One region of the Kaistia sp. UC242_56 genome, then DNA from elsewhere that is predicted to be linked to it. Evidence: predicted binding sites of a transcription regulator. Region 1 holds the regulator's gene; each other region holds the start of a gene.
The links. The regulator LexA, encoded in region 1, represses DNA repair genes until DNA is damaged. The targets are predictions, from matches to a motif close to TGTTCNNNNTGTGTTCNG.

Region 2: the regulator LexA is predicted to act here: its motif matches at 3,213-3,230, upstream of parE (DNA topoisomerase IV subunit B).
Region 3: the regulator LexA is predicted to act here: its motif matches at 3,576-3,593, upstream of ACHMWQ_RS19725 (UvrD-helicase domain-containing protein).

What each region holds. Positions count from the first base shown of each region.
Region 1 covers NZ_JBIOAN010000002.1:2,250,728-2,256,177, reverse strand. The annotation lists gene ACHMWQ_RS13325 (proline/glycine betaine ABC transporter permease) at 1-409, opposite strand, end outside; gene ACHMWQ_RS13320 (glycine betaine ABC transporter substrate-binding protein) at 567-1,613, opposite strand; gene lexA (transcriptional repressor LexA) at 2,253-2,957, shown strand; gene ACHMWQ_RS13310 (ComEC/Rec2 family competence protein) at 2,951-5,450, opposite strand, start outside.
Region 2 covers NZ_JBIOAN010000002.1:2,861,280-2,866,729, reverse strand. The annotation lists gene ACHMWQ_RS16185 (DEAD/DEAH box helicase) at 1-382, opposite strand, end outside; gene ACHMWQ_RS16180 (hypothetical protein) at 530-973, opposite strand; gene parE (DNA topoisomerase IV subunit B) at 1,069-3,120, opposite strand; gene ACHMWQ_RS16170 (tetratricopeptide repeat protein) at 3,672-4,496, shown strand; gene ACHMWQ_RS16165 (OmpA family protein) at 4,777-5,450, shown strand, end outside.
Region 3 covers NZ_JBIOAN010000002.1:3,584,585-3,590,034, forward strand. The annotation lists gene ACHMWQ_RS19710 (AsmA-like C-terminal region-containing protein) at 1-849, opposite strand, end outside; gene ACHMWQ_RS19715 (FAD-binding oxidoreductase) at 856-2,277, opposite strand; gene ACHMWQ_RS19720 (zinc-binding dehydrogenase) at 2,452-3,435, opposite strand; gene ACHMWQ_RS19725 (UvrD-helicase domain-containing protein) at 3,626-5,450, shown strand, end outside.

The DNA.
Region 1 (5,450 bases):
TCTGCATCAGGTCCAGGACCGGCGCAACCGCCTGCCGGGTGCGCAGCGAGCGCGACATCCAGACGCCGACGGGGATCGAGACGAGGATGGCGGCGAGCGTCGCCGTGATCATCAGCGCCATGGTCGTCATGGCATCTTTCCAGAGATCCATCACGCCGAGGAACAGAAGCGCGCCCAGCACCACGGCCGGCAGCGGCCAGCGCCGCGTGGCGAGCCAGGCGATACCGGTCAGCACCGCGATGATCAGCCACCACGGCGTCGCGATCAGCAGGTTCTCGATCGCCTTGAGCAGCATGAGGAGCGGATAGGCGGCCGCCTCGAAGGTGCCGCCCCAATGGCGGACGACCCAGTTCAGGCCGTCATCGACCGCGCGGCGCCAGGGCCGCGTATCAATCAGTTGAGGAAACAAGATCTGTCTCTTTCTTCATCCCGCCAGGGCGGGGCAAATTCGCTATGGGCGCGCGAAGGCGCCCGCCCTGCCCGGCCTTGATGGCCAGGGCGCAGGGCAGCGGCAAAACGGAAACGGCCGGGAAACCACCCGGCCGTCCGTTTGCCTGTCGGCGATGTCAGTTGAGGCTGGCCTTGACCTTGGCGGCCACTTCCGGCGCGACCCAGCTCATCCAGCGGTCTTCCTTGGTCTTCAGGAAGTTGAGCGCGGTCGCCGCGGCGTCCGCCTTGTTCTCATCGCCATAGACGAGGATCTCGCTGATCTCGGCGTTGGTCAGGCCGACCTTGGCGAGATAGCCGGCGACGTTCGGCGCATCGCTCTCGATCCACTTCGCCGCGCCGACAACGGCCGGCGAGGACGGATAGGCGGTCACGCCCGGCTTGTCGGTGCAATCGCGGCTGGTGTTGCAGGCATAGACGTCCGGCTTGGTGGGACCCAGATCCAGCTGCACGGCGTCATACTTGCCGAGGATGGCCGTCGGGCCCCAATAGTAGAACAGGATCGGCTCTTCGCGGGTGAAGGCGCGGGCGATCGAGGCGTCCAGCGCGCCGCCGGAGCCGGGCGAGAACAGGTTCCAGCCCTTGTCCTTCATGCCCAGCGCCTCGAACAGAGCGCCGGTGGAAATTTCGCAGGCCCAGCCCGGCGGGCAGGAATAGAGCCGCCCCTTGCTGCTGTCCTCGGGATCCTGGAACAGCTCGGGATGGCCGATCACGTCCTGGACGGTCTTGATGTCGGGATGCGCCGTCTGGACATAGCGCGGGATGAACCAGCCCTCGACGGTGCCGTCGGTGATGGCGTTGGTCTGCTCGACGACCTTGCCGTCGGCCAGGCCCTTCGCCCAGGGCTCCTGGATCGTGCTGGTCCAGAGTTCGGGCGCCACCGCCGGGCTGCCGCGCGTCAACATCGAGGACGATGTCGGAACGGTGTCGCCGGTGACGATCTCGACGTTGCAGCCGAAACCCTTCTCGAGAATGATGGCATGGATATGCGCCAAGGCGGCCGCGGAGGGCCAGGTCATCTCGGCGATATCGATGGTTCGGTCGGTGCCGCAGCTGGCGGCGTCAGTGGCTTGCGGATCGGATCCCTGGGCAAGCGCGGAATGGCTCGTGGCGGACAAAAACGCAACGGCGATCGCGGCGGCAATGCCACCGGATTTGAATATCATCGGATAGAACCTCGTGTCAGTTGATGATCGAGACCATAGGGACACAGTGCAATTGTGTCAAATCCGACAATACATTGCCATAAATTGGCGATGAGATCGCCTTATTCTTGATCGATCATCCTTTGTCATGCTCTTGGCTTTCTCTGCCAAGAAAAGATCACCTGTCCGAACCATAGCGCAGCCGCGCCGGATACGATCGCCAAGAAAAAATAAATTTCGCACTGCTGTGCGAGATCTCGGTGCCCGCCGCAAAATCACCGGCTGCCGCCGGTTCAGGCGCGATCCCTTCGCGACAACCTTCCTCTACGGCATCCAGAATCTGGAGACTTGCGCCCAAACGCTGCCGGCGCGAGAAGGCGTTTCGCACCGAGCGAAGACGGCGCACGCTTGTCCGCGTTCACCCTTTGCCGATCTGGCTGCCGACCCGCAGCCTCTGACGCGCCGGACGTCGCCCGTTCGCGCCGGCGCACGCGGCCCGCCCGGGAGCCCAACCCAGCGCCGGTCTTGCGGAACGCATCGGGAACAGCTATTCTGTTCGCGTTTTGTACCTAAATGATTCCCGTGTCCGCCATCCCGCCCGGCTCCGTCGTCCGGGGTACGGCGACACTCCCTTGGCAATGCCCGCAGCGCGAGATCAACATGCTCACCCGGAAGCAGTATGAACTCCTCATGTTCATCCAGGAGCGGCTCAAGGAAGCGGGCGTTCCCCCCTCTTTCGACGAGATGAAGGATGCGCTGGATCTCCGCTCGAAATCGGGCATCCACCGGCTGATCAAGGCGCTCGAGGAACGCGGCTTCATCCGCCGCCTGCCCAACCGGGCCCGCGCGCTGGAAGTGGTCCGCCTGCCGGAGACGATGACGCCGGCCATGGCGCGTCCGAAGAAGCAGGCCTTCTCGCCCAGCGTGATCGAAGGCAGCCTCGGCAAGGTCCGCCCGGTCGACGACATGCACGACGTCGCCGAGCCGGTGATCATCCCCGTCATGGGCCGTATCGCCGCCGGCGTGCCGATCTCGGCCATCCAGACCCAGAGCCATTCCATCACCGTGCCGCCGGAAATGCTGCGCGGCGGCGAGCATTTCGCGCTCGAAGTACGCGGCGATTCGATGATCGAGGCCGGCATCCTCGACGGCGACACGGTGCTGATCCGCAAGAGCGACAATGCGGAATCCGGCGACATCGTCGTGGCGCTGGTCGACGAGGAAGAGGCGACGCTGAAGCGGCTGCGGCGCAAGGGCGCCTCGATCGCGCTCGAAGCGGCGAACCCCGCCTATGAGACGCGGATCTTCGGGCCGGATCGCGTCCGCATTCAGGGCAAGTTGGTCGGGCTGCTGCGGACCTACTGATCGGCCGGGTCGTCCTCATAGGGCGGCATCCAGGGCCTTCGCACCGGCGCATAGGCGGTGCGAATCTCGAAGCGCCGGCCGAGCCATGGATCGGGCGGCGCAGTCTGTGACTCAGCTGTGGCCGAGGGCTCCGGCGGCAGCACGTCCTCGTCCTCGGCATTGCGCTCGACGAGATCGTAGCGCGACGGCTCCATGGGGAGGCCGGCATCGGCAACAACCGGCTCGTGTCGCGCGTCGCGCGGCTCCAGCCCTGCCCTTCCCGCCGTTTCGGATGCCTGCCCGTCGCCACTCCCCTCCGATGAAGCACCCGCCCCGCGCGGCTTCATGAAGGAACTGGCTCCGGCAACAACCGTCTCCGGTTGCGCCTCGGTTGACTTCGGTCCCGCCCTTCCCGCCGTTTCGGATGCCTGCCCGTCGCCACTCCCCTCTGATGAAGCACGCGCTCGGCGCGGCTCCATGAAGGAACTGGCCTCGGCAACAGCCGTCTCCGATTGCGCCGAGGGTGGCTCCGGCCCTGCGGTTCCCGCCATTACGGATACCGGCCCGTCCGAACCGCCCGCCGATGACGCCACAGCCCCGCGCGGCCACATGGCCAGCGAGCCCGAGCGCTCCAGCGTGCCGCGATCGATCACGGCGGTATGGCGGAGGCAGGTTTGGGGCGCCGCCAGCGGCGTCACCACCAGCGTGGCGCGGCGGCAATCCTCCTCGAACGCCGCGCGGTCGAGCGCCAGCGCCACCCAGCTCCCATCCGGCATTTGGCCGACGCAGCCGGCGGCGTCGCAGCCACCCGCCTGCAACGCCGCCTTCGCGTCCCGCTCGTCGCCATCGGATCGAAGCCAGATATCGCTGACGAAGCGGTCCGGCTTGCGCGCGACGATGCGATAGAGGCCGTCCCCGCCCCGGATCGCCATCTGCCTGCCATCCGCGCTGACCAGCAGCTCCGGTCGCACGGGGAACAGGGCCAGTGCGATTCCCGCCAGCATTGGCACGACGCCGAGCAGCCGCCAGCGCTCGCGCCAGAGCGCCAGCCAGACGAAACCACCGACGAACAGCAGCAGGGCCGCGACGCCCGGCATGGCCGCGCCGCCGGATTGACCCGACCATCGGGCGACCGTCGCCGACACGCCGAGCATGCCGTCAATGCCCCAGTGCACGACCGCGAAGGGCAGCGCCTCCATTCCGAACGGCATGGCGAGCACCGAGAGCAGCGCGAAGGGCATGATGAGGAAGTCGGTGAGCGGCATCGCCGCGACATTGGCCAGGATCGACAGCGGCGCCATGCGCTGGAAGTGATAAAGCGCGAAGGGCGTCGTGCCGAGGCCGCCGAGCAGCGAGGTCAGCGCCATGCCGGCGACGAACAGGAAAGCGCGCCTCGGCAAGCCGGCCGCGCCGCTGCGGGCGCCGAGACGCGGCGCTGGGTTGTTGCGCCGGCGGTCGGCCAGCATCTCGAAGCCGGCGACGAGGGCGATCGTGGCGGCAAACGACATCTGGAAGCTGGCCGAGAGGATGCTTTCCGGCGTGATTGCCAGCACGACCAGCCCCGCCAGCGCGACATTGCGCATCGAGATCGCCCTTCGGTCGAGCAGAATGGCGAGGAAGGCGATCGAGGTCATGATGAAGGAGCGCTGGGCGGCGACGTCGAGACCGGAGATCAGCAGGTAGAAGCCGCTGACCAGCAGTGCCGCGATCGCCGCCCATTTCTTGATCGGCCGACGCAGCGCCAGCGACGGGATCAGCGCCAGCCCGGCCCGCACGCTCCAGAACACCACGCCGGTCACCAAAACCATGTGCAGGCCAGAGACGGAGAGCACATGCGCGAGGCCGGAGAGGCGCAGATCGTCCTCCGTCGTCTCCGAGAGACCTCCGGCATCGCCGATGATCAGCGCCGAGGCGATGTAGCGACTCTCGCCATCGAGATTGGCGACGATGCGGGCGCGGATCGCCTCCCGGACCGCCTCCAGCGGCTGGCGCAGGCGGATCGACAGCGGCGCGGGGCCGAGTTCGGCCGGCTGCGCCGCGCCATAGCCGAAGCCGGTGGCGCCGATGCCGCGATAATAGGAATCGCGCGCGAAATCATAACCGCCCGGCAGCACCGGCCCGGATGCCGGCCGCAAGCGCGCCAGCACCTTGATGCCGTCGCCGACCGCCGGGGCCGACTTCCCCCGCACCGTCACGGTGACGCGCTGCGGGATGACCGTCACGCGCTTGGCGTCGAGGCCGGCGACCCGGACGGTCAGGCGATAGCCGCCCCGCCGCGCCTTGCGCTCCTCGACCCAGCCGGTGACCGTGCCCGTCACCTGCCGCTCCAGCACGCGGGTCGCCAGCGTGTCGGTGCGCAGCTTGATCGCGCTGGCGCCGGTCGCGGCCATGGCGAGCACGATCAGCAGGCGCACGGAAGCGGTGCGGTGCCGGCGCGCCACCGCCAGCCCCCAGAGCAGGACCGCAAGGGCGGCGAGCGCCAGGATCGAAGGCTCGGAGGGCAGCGCGAAATAG
Region 2 (5,450 bases), 610 kb from region 1:
CGATCAGAACGTCGACGCCGCGATCGAGCTTCTTTTCCTGGTCGTTGAACGAGACGCCGCCAATCAGGAGGGCGACGTTCAGCTTGTGGTTTTGGCCGTAGTTGTTGAAGTTTTCCTCAACCTGCGCTGCCAGTTCGCGGGTCGGTTCGAGGATCAGCGTGCGGGGCATGCGCGCACGAGCGCGGCCCTGCTCCAGCAGCGTGATCATCGGAAGCGTGAAAGATGCTGTCTTGCCGGTGCCGGTCTGGGCGATTCCCAGGACGTCACGCCGTGCGAGCACATGCGGGATGGCCTCTGCCTGGATCGGCGTCGGCGTGGTGTATCCGCTTGCCTCAACGGCAGCCAACACTTTCGGGCTCAGTCCGAGCGTAGAGAAGGTCATGTTTTGAAAAGGGGCCCAAAGCCCGATGGGACGGCAAACAGGCGCATCGCCATCGATGAAAGATGCACGCAAATACGAGATTTTGCGTGGTCTTGTCAATTGTTTCGCGAAGAGTGGCTGAATCCTGCCGCTTCTGGCGGCCGGATTTTAGTTGCTGGCCGGTCCGAAACGATAGTTCTCATCGTCGCCGATGAAGAGTTCATAGCTCTCCTTGGCGTCGCCGGCAGCCGGATCGACCAGCTCCAGGAAAACGCTGAGACCGTCTGCATCCGTCTCGACGACGAAATCGCCGATGTTGCGCTTGAGGTCGACCATCTCCTTGATGTCGACATTGCGGGACACCGTTATCGCGCCGTCGGCGCCGCGCTCCAGCCACTGGACGAAGAGGCGCGCCGTCGGTCCCGCGCCGCTGCGGTCGATGACGATGCGATAGGTGCCCTTGTGGCCGTCCTTCTCCCAGGCGCCGACGGTGCGGACGTCCTGGATCGAGGGCGGCAGGGCGGCGATGCCGTCCGCGATCGGGTCGGCGCGGAGCGGAGCGGCGGCGGCCGCGGTGAGGATGCAGGCGGCGAGAAGCGTGCGAACGATCATCGGTGAACCTCCGTGGAGCGCGGCGCCGCTAGGGGCGAAGCCGCGTGGCGTCGACCGCTTCTATGGGCCGACTGGAATTCTGGGCGGTCGTCCGCTCAGATATCAAGTTCCTTCACGAACACGGCCCGCTCCTGGATGAAGCGGAAGCGTTCTTCCGGCCGGTTGCCCATCAATTGCTCGACGACATCCTGGGTAACGGAAATGTCGCCGTCCGTGATGCCGACCCGAAGCAGGGTGCGCTTAGAGGGCTCCATGGTCGTCTCCTTGAGCTGGCCCGGCAGCATCTCGCCAAGGCCCTTGAACCGGCCGATTTCGACCTTGCCCTTGCCCTTGAACTCGGTGCCGAGCAGCTCTTCCTTGTGCTTGTCGTCGCGCGCGTAGAGCGTCTTGCCGCCCTGGCTGATGCGGTAGAGCGGCGGCACGGCGAGGTAGAGATGGCCCTTGTCGATCATCTCCGGCATCTCGCGATAGAAGAAGGTGATCAGCAGCGAGGCGATATGGGCGCCGTCGACGTCGGCGTCGGTCATGATGATGACCTTGTCGTAGCGAAGGTCATCGTCGCGATAATGGTTCCGCGCGCCGACGCCCAGCGCCTGCATCAGGTCGGTGAGCTGCTGGTTCTGCGCCAGCTTCTCGCGGCCGGCATTGGCGACGTTGAGGATCTTGCCGCGCAGCGGCAGGACCGCCTGGCTGGCGCGGTTGCGCGCCTGCTTGGCGGAGCCGCCTGCCGAGTCGCCCTCGACGATGAAGATCTCGCTGCCCTGGGCGGCCGTCTGGCTGCAATCGGCCAGCTTGCCCGGCAGACGAAGCTTGCGCACTGCCGACTTGCGGTTGACTTCCTTTTCCTGGCGGCGGCGCAGGCGCTCCTCGGCGCGCTCGATCACCCAGTCGAGCAGGCGCGAGGCTTCCTGTGGGGCTGCGGTCAGCCAATGGTCGAACGGGTCGCCGATCGCCTTCTCGACGATGCGGGTCGCCTCGGCGGTCGAAAGCTTGTCCTTGGTCTGGCCGACGAATTCCGGCTCGCGCACGAAGACCGACAGCATCGCCGCGCAGGACGTCATCACGTCCTCGGCGGTGATGGCGGAGGCGCGCTTGTTGCCGGATAGCTCAGCATAGGATTTGAGGCCGCGGAGCAGGGCCATGCGCAGGCCCTGTTCATGCGTGCCGCCCTCGGCCGTCGGAATGGTGTTGCAGTAGGAGCGGACGAAGCCATCGCCCGGATACCAGGCGATCGCCCATTCCGCCGCGCCATGGCCGCTGGCCTTGTCGGTGCGGCCGGCGAAAATCTGGCTGGTGACCATCTTCTCATTGCCGAGCTCGGCCGCCAGGAAGTCCTTGAGACCGGCCGGAAAATGGAACACCGCAGTCGTGGGCGTCGCGGCGTCGGGCTTGATCAGCTCCGGCGCGCAGGTCCAGCGGATCTCGACGCCGCCGAACAGATAGGCCTTGGACCGCGTCATGGCGAACAGGCGCTCGGGGCGGAAGTGCGCGCCGACGCCGAAGATCTGCTCGTCCGGCTTGAAGCGGGTCTTGGTGCCGCGACGGTTGTGAACCTCGCCGACCGCCTCGAGCTTCGAGGTCGCGTGGCCGCGCGAGAAGGTCTGGCGATACAGGCGCTTGCCGCGCGCGACCTCGACCTCGAGGATTTCGGAGAGCGCGTTCACGACGGAGATGCCGACGCCATGCAGGCCGCCGGAGGTCTCGTAGACCTTCGAATCGAACTTTCCGCCCGAATGCAGCGTCGTCATGATGACTTCGAGCGCGGACTTGTCCTTGAACTTCGGATGCGGGTCGACCGGAATGCCGCGCCCATTGTCGGTGACGGTGACGCTGCCATCGGCGGAGAGCTCGACATCGATGAAGGTCGCATGGCCGGCGACGGCCTCGTCCATCGAGTTGTCGATCACCTCGGCGAAGAGATGGTGCAGGGCCTTTTCGTCGGTGCCGCCAATATACATGCCGGGCCGGCGCCGCACCGGCTCCAGCCCTTCGAGGACTTCGATGTCGGCTGCCGAATAGCTCGCCTCCGCGCTAGGCGTCGGCGATGCCGACCGCCGCGGGGCGGCGGGTGCCTCGCGCAGGGCGGTTTCGGGCTTGATCACGCGTGCGGTCGCACCGGATCCGAAAAGGTCGTCGGTCTCTGCCATGGTCATCCGTAACTGTGTGGCCGTTGCAATGGCTTGGTCGAGGCGGCGAATCAAGACGGAATTTTGCCACGCCCGGCGGTAGGACGCGAGTGTGTTCCTTGTTTGTTCGATTCAGCGCCCTTTGTGCCCCAGCGTCGGCGCGGCGAGCGTCCCGACACCCGTTTAGCGAGTCCGGTGGCCGGGCCACGATTCCATGTTGCGGGCGAGCAACAGTGCATTCGCAACTCGCCGCGTGTAGGTGCTGGTCGCCCCAATTGCCGCCTTTCAGCCATAAAGTGGAACGACCGTCCTCCTCATCCGGGGGCGGATAGGACAAACCTTGCGTATTGTCGGTACAAATTCTCATTGGTCTTCAGGGGTACACGTAGCTGTGATGGCGCGAACAGTAGAACGCAGCTGCAACGGCCTCGGAATCGCCCGAAACCAGTCCCATATTTGGGAAAATCCAACTCGCCGCGTCTTCGCGGCACAAATCGGTAACTTCGCTCCGGCGACCCTGGCGGCCATTCGGTCGGCGGCGGGCGCGAGCGTCAGGAATGGTGTGGCGTGCAATGCGAATTTGTAACGCGTTCGGCGGCGTCGCCCTCTTTGGGATCAGTGTGCTTGCCGGTCTTGGCGCGTGGTCGGGTCAGGCCTGGGCGCTGGATGCTCGGACCCTGGACCGCAATGCGACTCCGGTCGAGGCGTTCCGTTTCGGTTTCAACGCCTACAAGCAGGGTGACAAGACCACCGCGGTCGAAGCGCTGACCTTCGCAGCCGACAAGGGTCATGCCGTCGCCCAGTGGAAGCTGGGCCGCATGTATGCCGAGGGCGACGGCCTCACCAAGGACGACATGAAGGCGTTCGAGCTGTTCAGCGAGATCGCCGACGCCCATGCCGACGACAACCCGGATGCGCCTTCCGCGCGCTTCGTCTCCAATGCCTTCGTCGCGCTCGGCTCCTATTATCGCGACGGCATCCCCAACAGCACCGTGCAGCCCGATTTCAGCCGCGCCCGCCAGATGTTCTCCTATGCGGCATCCTATTTTGGCGACTCGGACGCGCAGCTCAATCTGGCGCGGATGTATTACGAGGGCGAGGGCGGCGAGCGCGACCCGCGCCAGGCCGCTCGCTGGGCCAAGTTGGCGGCCGACAAGGGCAATGTCGGCGCCCAGGCGCTGCTTGGTCACATGCTGTTCGAAGGCGATGGCGTGAAGCGCCAGCCGGTCGTCGGGCTGATGTTCCTGACCATCGCGCGGGATCGGTCCGGTCCCAGCGATCCCTGGATCCTGAAACTGCAGGAACAGGCCTTCTCGGTCGCGACCGAGACGGAGCGCCGTACGGCCCTTGCGATGGCCGACGACTGGATCGGCAAGAATCCGCAAACGGTCCAGTAGCGGGCCTCCGCGCTGACATTCGCGCAACACACGCTATCTCCCTGATCGCCCCGGCAAGCTTGCCGGGGATGAAGACGCCGGATTGCTTGCGAGATGACCGCGAATGCGGTCAGGATTGCCTCCTGCAATCGTCTGTCGACCGGTTCGTCCCCAAGACGGGCCACCTGGACGGCGGGGAGGGAGAAGACATGAAAAGCAGCTCGGTTCAACGGGCCTGGTCGGGCTGGTTGTCTGGGTTGCGCCTTGGAAACGGGCGCCGGTTTCCGGCCGCGGGGGTGCCATGAGCGCCCTGCGCCTTTCCCTCCTTCCCGGCCTCGTGCTGGTCACCATCCTCACCGCCTGGGCCCTGATCAGCCAGGCGGGAGAGGTTCAATCCGACATCGGCACCCGCGTCGACAATCAACTCGCGCTCGACGGTCAGCCCTGGGCCTCGGCCAAGATCAGCGGCCGTACCGTCACCGTGATGGGGACGTCGCCGACCTTGCTGGCGCAGCGCCTCGCGGTCGAATCCGCCGAGCGCGTCTGGGGCGTCGGCCGCGTCATCGATGGAAGCGGCGTCATCCCGCTCCAGCCGTCCTATACTTGGTCGGCATCGCGCGACGGCGATCAGGTCCGGATCCTGGGCTTTGTCCCTTCCGAAGAGGCAAAGCTGGCGGTTCTGGCCGCCGCGAGCCGCGAAATGCCCGATCTCAAGATCGAGGACAATCTGGTGCTCTCGCGCGGCCAGCCCGTGGGCTTCCTGGTCCTGACCGACTTTGCTCTGAAGCGCCTCGCGGAACTGGCGAAGGGTCATGTCGCGCTGACCGGTTCCAGCCTGACCATCGACGGAACAGCCATCGACGAATCGCGCTTCGCCTCCGCGGCGCGCGCGATCTCGTCGACCGTTCCGGGCGGCGGCCAGTTGCGAAACGTCCGCGTCCTGCCGCCGCTCAGCAAGGCCTTCACCTGGACCGT
Region 3 (5,450 bases), 1.3 Mb from region 1:
GGCCGGCAGCCGCAACTGTTCCGGGCGGAGATCGTAGCTGCCGGACGCCCGCCATCCGAGCGACGGCTTCTTGCCCGCCGGCGTGCCGTCATCGTCCTCGACATGCGCCAGCGTGAAATTGCCGGCCCAGGTCAGGCCCTTGTCGTCGAGGCCGAGCGGACCCTCGGCCGAGACGGCGATCGGCACATTGGCCGGGTTGGCCTCCAGCTTGACGCGGATCGTATGATCGTCATCGCGCCGGCCGGTCGCGATCCGGAAGGTGGACGGCACACCATCGGCGACGAGGCCGCCCTCGACCTTCCAGGGCCCCAGCAGCGAGCGCGCATCGACGGCCGCATTGATGCCGGTCAACGATACCGAACGACCGGTGCGCAGGTCGCGATAGTCGATCGAACCGTCCGAGATATCGACCTTTTCCAGCGTCACGGCGTCGGGATCGAGCGTCTTGGACGCCTCCGAGCGGCGCAGCCAGTCCGGCGTGCCATCGGCCCCGACCGTCACCTGCAGGCTCGGCCGGGTGATCGCCATGTCGACGACCTTGAACGTGCCGGTGATCAGGGGGATCAGCTCGATCCGGACGGCGAACCGGTCGATCTTCATCATCGGCTCGCCGGGCGTGCCCCCCACCCGAACATCCGTGAAGACGAGCGAAGGCATCGGCAGCAGGGAGGCATCGGCCGTGCCTGCCACGGTCACCGGCTGGCCAAGGATCTTCTCTGCCTCGCGCTCGAAGGTCGAGCGGAAAGCATTCCAGTCCACGAACCAAGGGATCACCAGCGCCGATACGAGAACGGCGATGATGATGCCCCCGATGATCAGATACAGCCTGTTCAGCTCAGCCTCCGCTATGCCACGTCATGCATCGGGCAGGATCTTGCCCGGATTGAGGATCCCGAGCGGGTCCAGCGCCGCCTTGATCACTCGCATGATGTCGAGACCGTGGCCATGCTCCTTGACGAGATATTTGCGCTTGCCCTGGCCGACGCCATGTTCGCCGGTGCAGGTGCCGTCAAGCGCGATGGCCCGCTCGTTCATCCGGCTGATCACGGCTTCCGCCTTCGCGATCTCTTCCGGATTGGTGATGTCGATCAGCAGCTGGGTGTGAAAATTGCCGTCACCGACATGGCCGACGACCGGCCCGATCAAGCCATTGGCCGCGATATCGGCGCTGGTCTCGGCGACGCATTCGGCCAGCATCGAGATCGGCACGCAGACGTCGGTCGAGACGCTCTGGATGGTGTCGCCGGGCCGAAGCCCCTTCACGGCGAAATAGGAATCGTGCCGCGCCTGCCAGAGCTTGGTGCGGTCCTCCGGACGCGTCGCCGAGGCGAATTCGCCGCCGTTGAATTCCTGCGCGATCGCGGCGAACTGCTCCGACTGTTCCAGCACCGAGGCCGGCGAGCCGTGGAACTCGAGGAACAGATGCGGCGTCTCGGGCAGGCCGAGCTTGGCGAACTCGTTGGTGGCGCGGATCATCATGGCGTCGCCGAGCTCGACGCGGGCGATGGGGATGCCACTCTGGATGGTCAGGATGGCCGCATTGCAGGCGTCCTCCACGGTCGGGAAAGAGCAGACGCCGGCAGCGACCGATTCCGGCAGGCCATGCAGGCGCACCGTCACCTCGGTGATGATGCCAAGCGTCCCTTCCGAGCCGACCAGCAGTCGGGTCAGGTCATAGCCGGCCGAGCTCTTCTTGGCGCGGCTGCCGGTGCGGACGATCGAGCCATCTGCCATGACGGCCGTCAGGCGGACGACGTTCTCGCGCATCGTGCCGTAGCGGACGGCATTGGTGCCGGAAGCGCGCGTCGCCGCCATGCCGCCAAGGCTGGCGTCGGCGCCGGGATCGATCGGGAAGAACAGGCCCTGGTCGCGGATGTAATTGTTGAGCTGGATGCGGGTGACGCCCGCCTCGACCGTGCAGTCGAGATCCTCGGCATGCACCGCGACGATCTTGTTCATCTGCGACAGGTCGATCGACACGCCGCCGAACGGTGCGTTGACATGGCCTTCCAGCGAGGTACCGGTGCCAAAGGGAATGATCGGCACGCGGTGCGCGGCGCAGATCTTCACGATCTCGGAGACTTCTTCCGTCGACGTGGCGAACACCACGGCATCGGCCGGCTCGTTCGGGAGCCAGGTGGTCGTATTGGCATGCTGGCGCCGGACCTCGAGCCCGCGCGTAAAGCGCGAGCCGAAGCGCTCCTGCAGAAGATTGAGCGCCGTGGCGAGCGCCACTTCGTCACGCGCATCATCATGGCGCAGCGCCGAAACTACCATACTGAAAAGCCTCCCGAACGATTTCATGGCTCGCTCGCCATGGTGCGCGCAACCTAGCAAAACCATGCTGCCACGCCAAAGACTTCCTGCCGCTTTCGCGCCCTGCCCTGCGCCGAAATCGACGGTTTCACACGGCGCAGTGGCCCGGCTCGGAATAGCCTACCAGCCGGTTCGTCACACCGAACCCCGGATGGCGATCTTGCCCGACCGGCCGGGCCGATCGCTGGCAGCGGCGGCCGCGGCCGCCTCCGTGAGGGCGAATCTTTCGTCGACGGTCAATCGGAGCTCGCCGGAGGCCGCCAGCCGGACCAGTTCGCCGATCAGGCGCCCCATTTCGACCTTGTCGGTCGACTGCATGCGCCGCGCCCCCCAGAACCCCTTCACGGACACCTGCCGGAAGATGAGGTCGCCGGAGCTGATCACCAGCGGTTTGTTCGACATCGCGCCGAAGGACATCAGCATTCCGCCCTCGGCCAGGAGGCTGGTGAGCCGGCCGCCCTCCTCGCCGCCGACGGAATCGACCGCCCGCAGGATCGACCCGCTGCCGACCAGCGCCCGAACACGATCCTCCCAGCCGGCGCTTTCCGTGGAGACGACGTTGTCGACGCCGAGCGCCGCCAGCTCGGTAATGCCGTCGTCGCGCCGGACCAGGCCCACGACCTTGATCCCGCGCGCCTTGGCCAGCATGGCGACGATCTTGCCGACCGCGCCATTGGCCGCGTTCTGGATCATCCACTGGCCACTGCCGATCTGCAGGTCTTCCAGCAGCATCAGCGAACTGAGCGGCATGGCGATCAGCTGGCAGCCCGTGTCGTCATCGATCGCGTCCGGCAGCGGCACCGCCGAGGCGGCCTTGGCCACGAAACTTTCGGCCCAGGCACCCAGCACACCGGCAACTACGACGCGCTGGCCGATGGCCGGCACCGTTACGTCCGCGCCTTGCGCCTCGACGACGCCGACCGCCTCGCTGCCGCCGATCGCCGGCAGGACCGGCTTGTAGCCATAGGTGCCGCGAATGGTCCAAAGATCGTGGTTATGAATGGGCGACAGCGTCATGCGGACGCGGATCTCGCCGGGGCCGGGCTCCGGCGTCGGCCGCTCGCCGGTCACCAGAACCTCGGTCGGATCGCCGAAACGCTCGTAAATGGCCGCTTGCATGGGTCGCACTCCTGTTTCTCTTGCCCATAGGTAGCGCGCCCATGCCGCCCCCGCAAACCGCGCCGGAGCGGAAAAAGGCGGCCTCGCGCTTGGACAGGCGCGTTCTCCTTCTGTACGAAAGCTGGAATGGACGGCTGCCACGGTCCATATTTGTTCTCATGTACAGTTCTTCGAATCGACCGCCCCGCCTATGACCGCTCCCTTCGACAGTTCCGCGCCCGTCCCGCGTCCCGGCGGCATTGCTGCGCGTGCGCTTGGCAAGGCGGCCCCGCCCGACTATCTCGCACGCCTCAATCCCGAGCAGCGCCTGGCTGTCGAGACGACGGAGGGACCGGTGCTGGTGCTCGCCGGCGCCGGCACGGGCAAGACGCGCGTGCTCACGACCCGCATCGCACATCTGCTCGCTACCCAGAAGGCATTCCCGAGCCAGATCCTGGCCGTGACCTTCACCAACAAGGCGGCGCGCGAGATGCGCCACCGCATCGGCGAACTGATCGGCCCCTCGGTCGAGGGCATGAACTGGCTCGGCACCTTCCACGCCATCGGCGTCAAGATCCTGCGCCGCCATGCCGAGCTGGTCGGGCTGCGTTCGGATTTCACCATTCTCGACACCGACGACCAGATCCGCCTGATGAAGCAGGTGATCCAGGCCGAGGGCATCGACGAGAAGCGCTGGCCGGCGCGCCAGCTCGCAAACCTGATCGACAGCTGGAAGAACCGCGGCCTTTCGCCGAAGGACGTGCCGCCCGGCGATGGCGGCTCGTTCGCCGATGGCCGGGGCATCAAGCTCTACCAGGCCTATCAGGACCGGCTGAAGATGCTGAACGCCTGCGATTTCGGCGATCTGCTGCTGGAAAACCTGCGCCTGTTCCGCGAGCACCCCGACGTGCTCAAGGATTATCACCAGCGCTTCCACTACATGCTGGTCGACGAGTATCAGGACACCAACGTCGCGCAATATCTCTGGCTGCGCCTGCTGGCGCAGGGCCGCAAGAATATCTGCTGCGTCGGCGACGACGACCAGTCGATCTATGGCTGGCGCGGCGCCGAGGTCGACAACATCCTGCGCTTCGAGAAGGATTTTCCCGGCGCCGTCGTGATCAAGCTCGAGCGCAATTACCGCTCGACCTCGCACATCCTCGGGGCCGCCTCGCATCTGATCACCCACAATGAAGGCCGGCTCGGCAAGACGCTGTTCACCGATGCCGTCGATCCGGACGCCGCCCGCGTCCGCGTCGCCTCGTCCTGGGATTCGGAAGAGGAAGCCCGCGCCGTCGGGGAAGAGATCGAGGCGCTGCAGCGGCAGGGTCACAAGCTCAACGACATGGCGATCCTGGTCCGCGCCTCGTTCCAGATGCGCTCCTTCGAAGACCGCTTCGTCACGCTCGGCCTCAATTATCGCGTCATCGGCGGCCCGCGCTTCTATGAGCGGCAGGAAATCCGCGACGCCCTCGCCTATTTCCGCGTCGTCGTACAGCCGTCCGACGACCTCGCCTTCGAGCGCATCGTCAACGTGCCGAAGCGCGGCATCGGCGACACCACCGTGCGCCTGCTCTACGACCATGCCCGCGCCCGCCAGATCCCGATCATCCAGGCGGCCGATGAACTGGTGCACACCGAGGAGATCAAGCCGAAGACGCGCGGCGCATTGCGCGAACTGCTGGCCTCGTTCGAGCTCTGGCGCTCGAAGCTCGCCGCCATGAAGCATGGCGAGTTGGCGGAGATGATCCTGGAGGAGAGCGGCTACACCGAGATGTGGCAGCAGGACCGCTCGGCCGATGCGCCGGGGCGTCTGGAAAACCTGAAGGAACTGATCCGCTCGATGGAGGAGTTCGAATCCCTCCCCGGCTTCCTCGAGCACATCGCCCTCGTCACCGACACCGACCGCGCCGAGAACCAGGATGCCGTCTCGATCATGACGCTGCATTCCGCCAAGGGGCTGGAATTCGAGACCGTGTTCCTTCCCGGCTGGGAGGAAGGCCTGTTCCCGCACCAGCGCGCGCTGGACGAGAGCG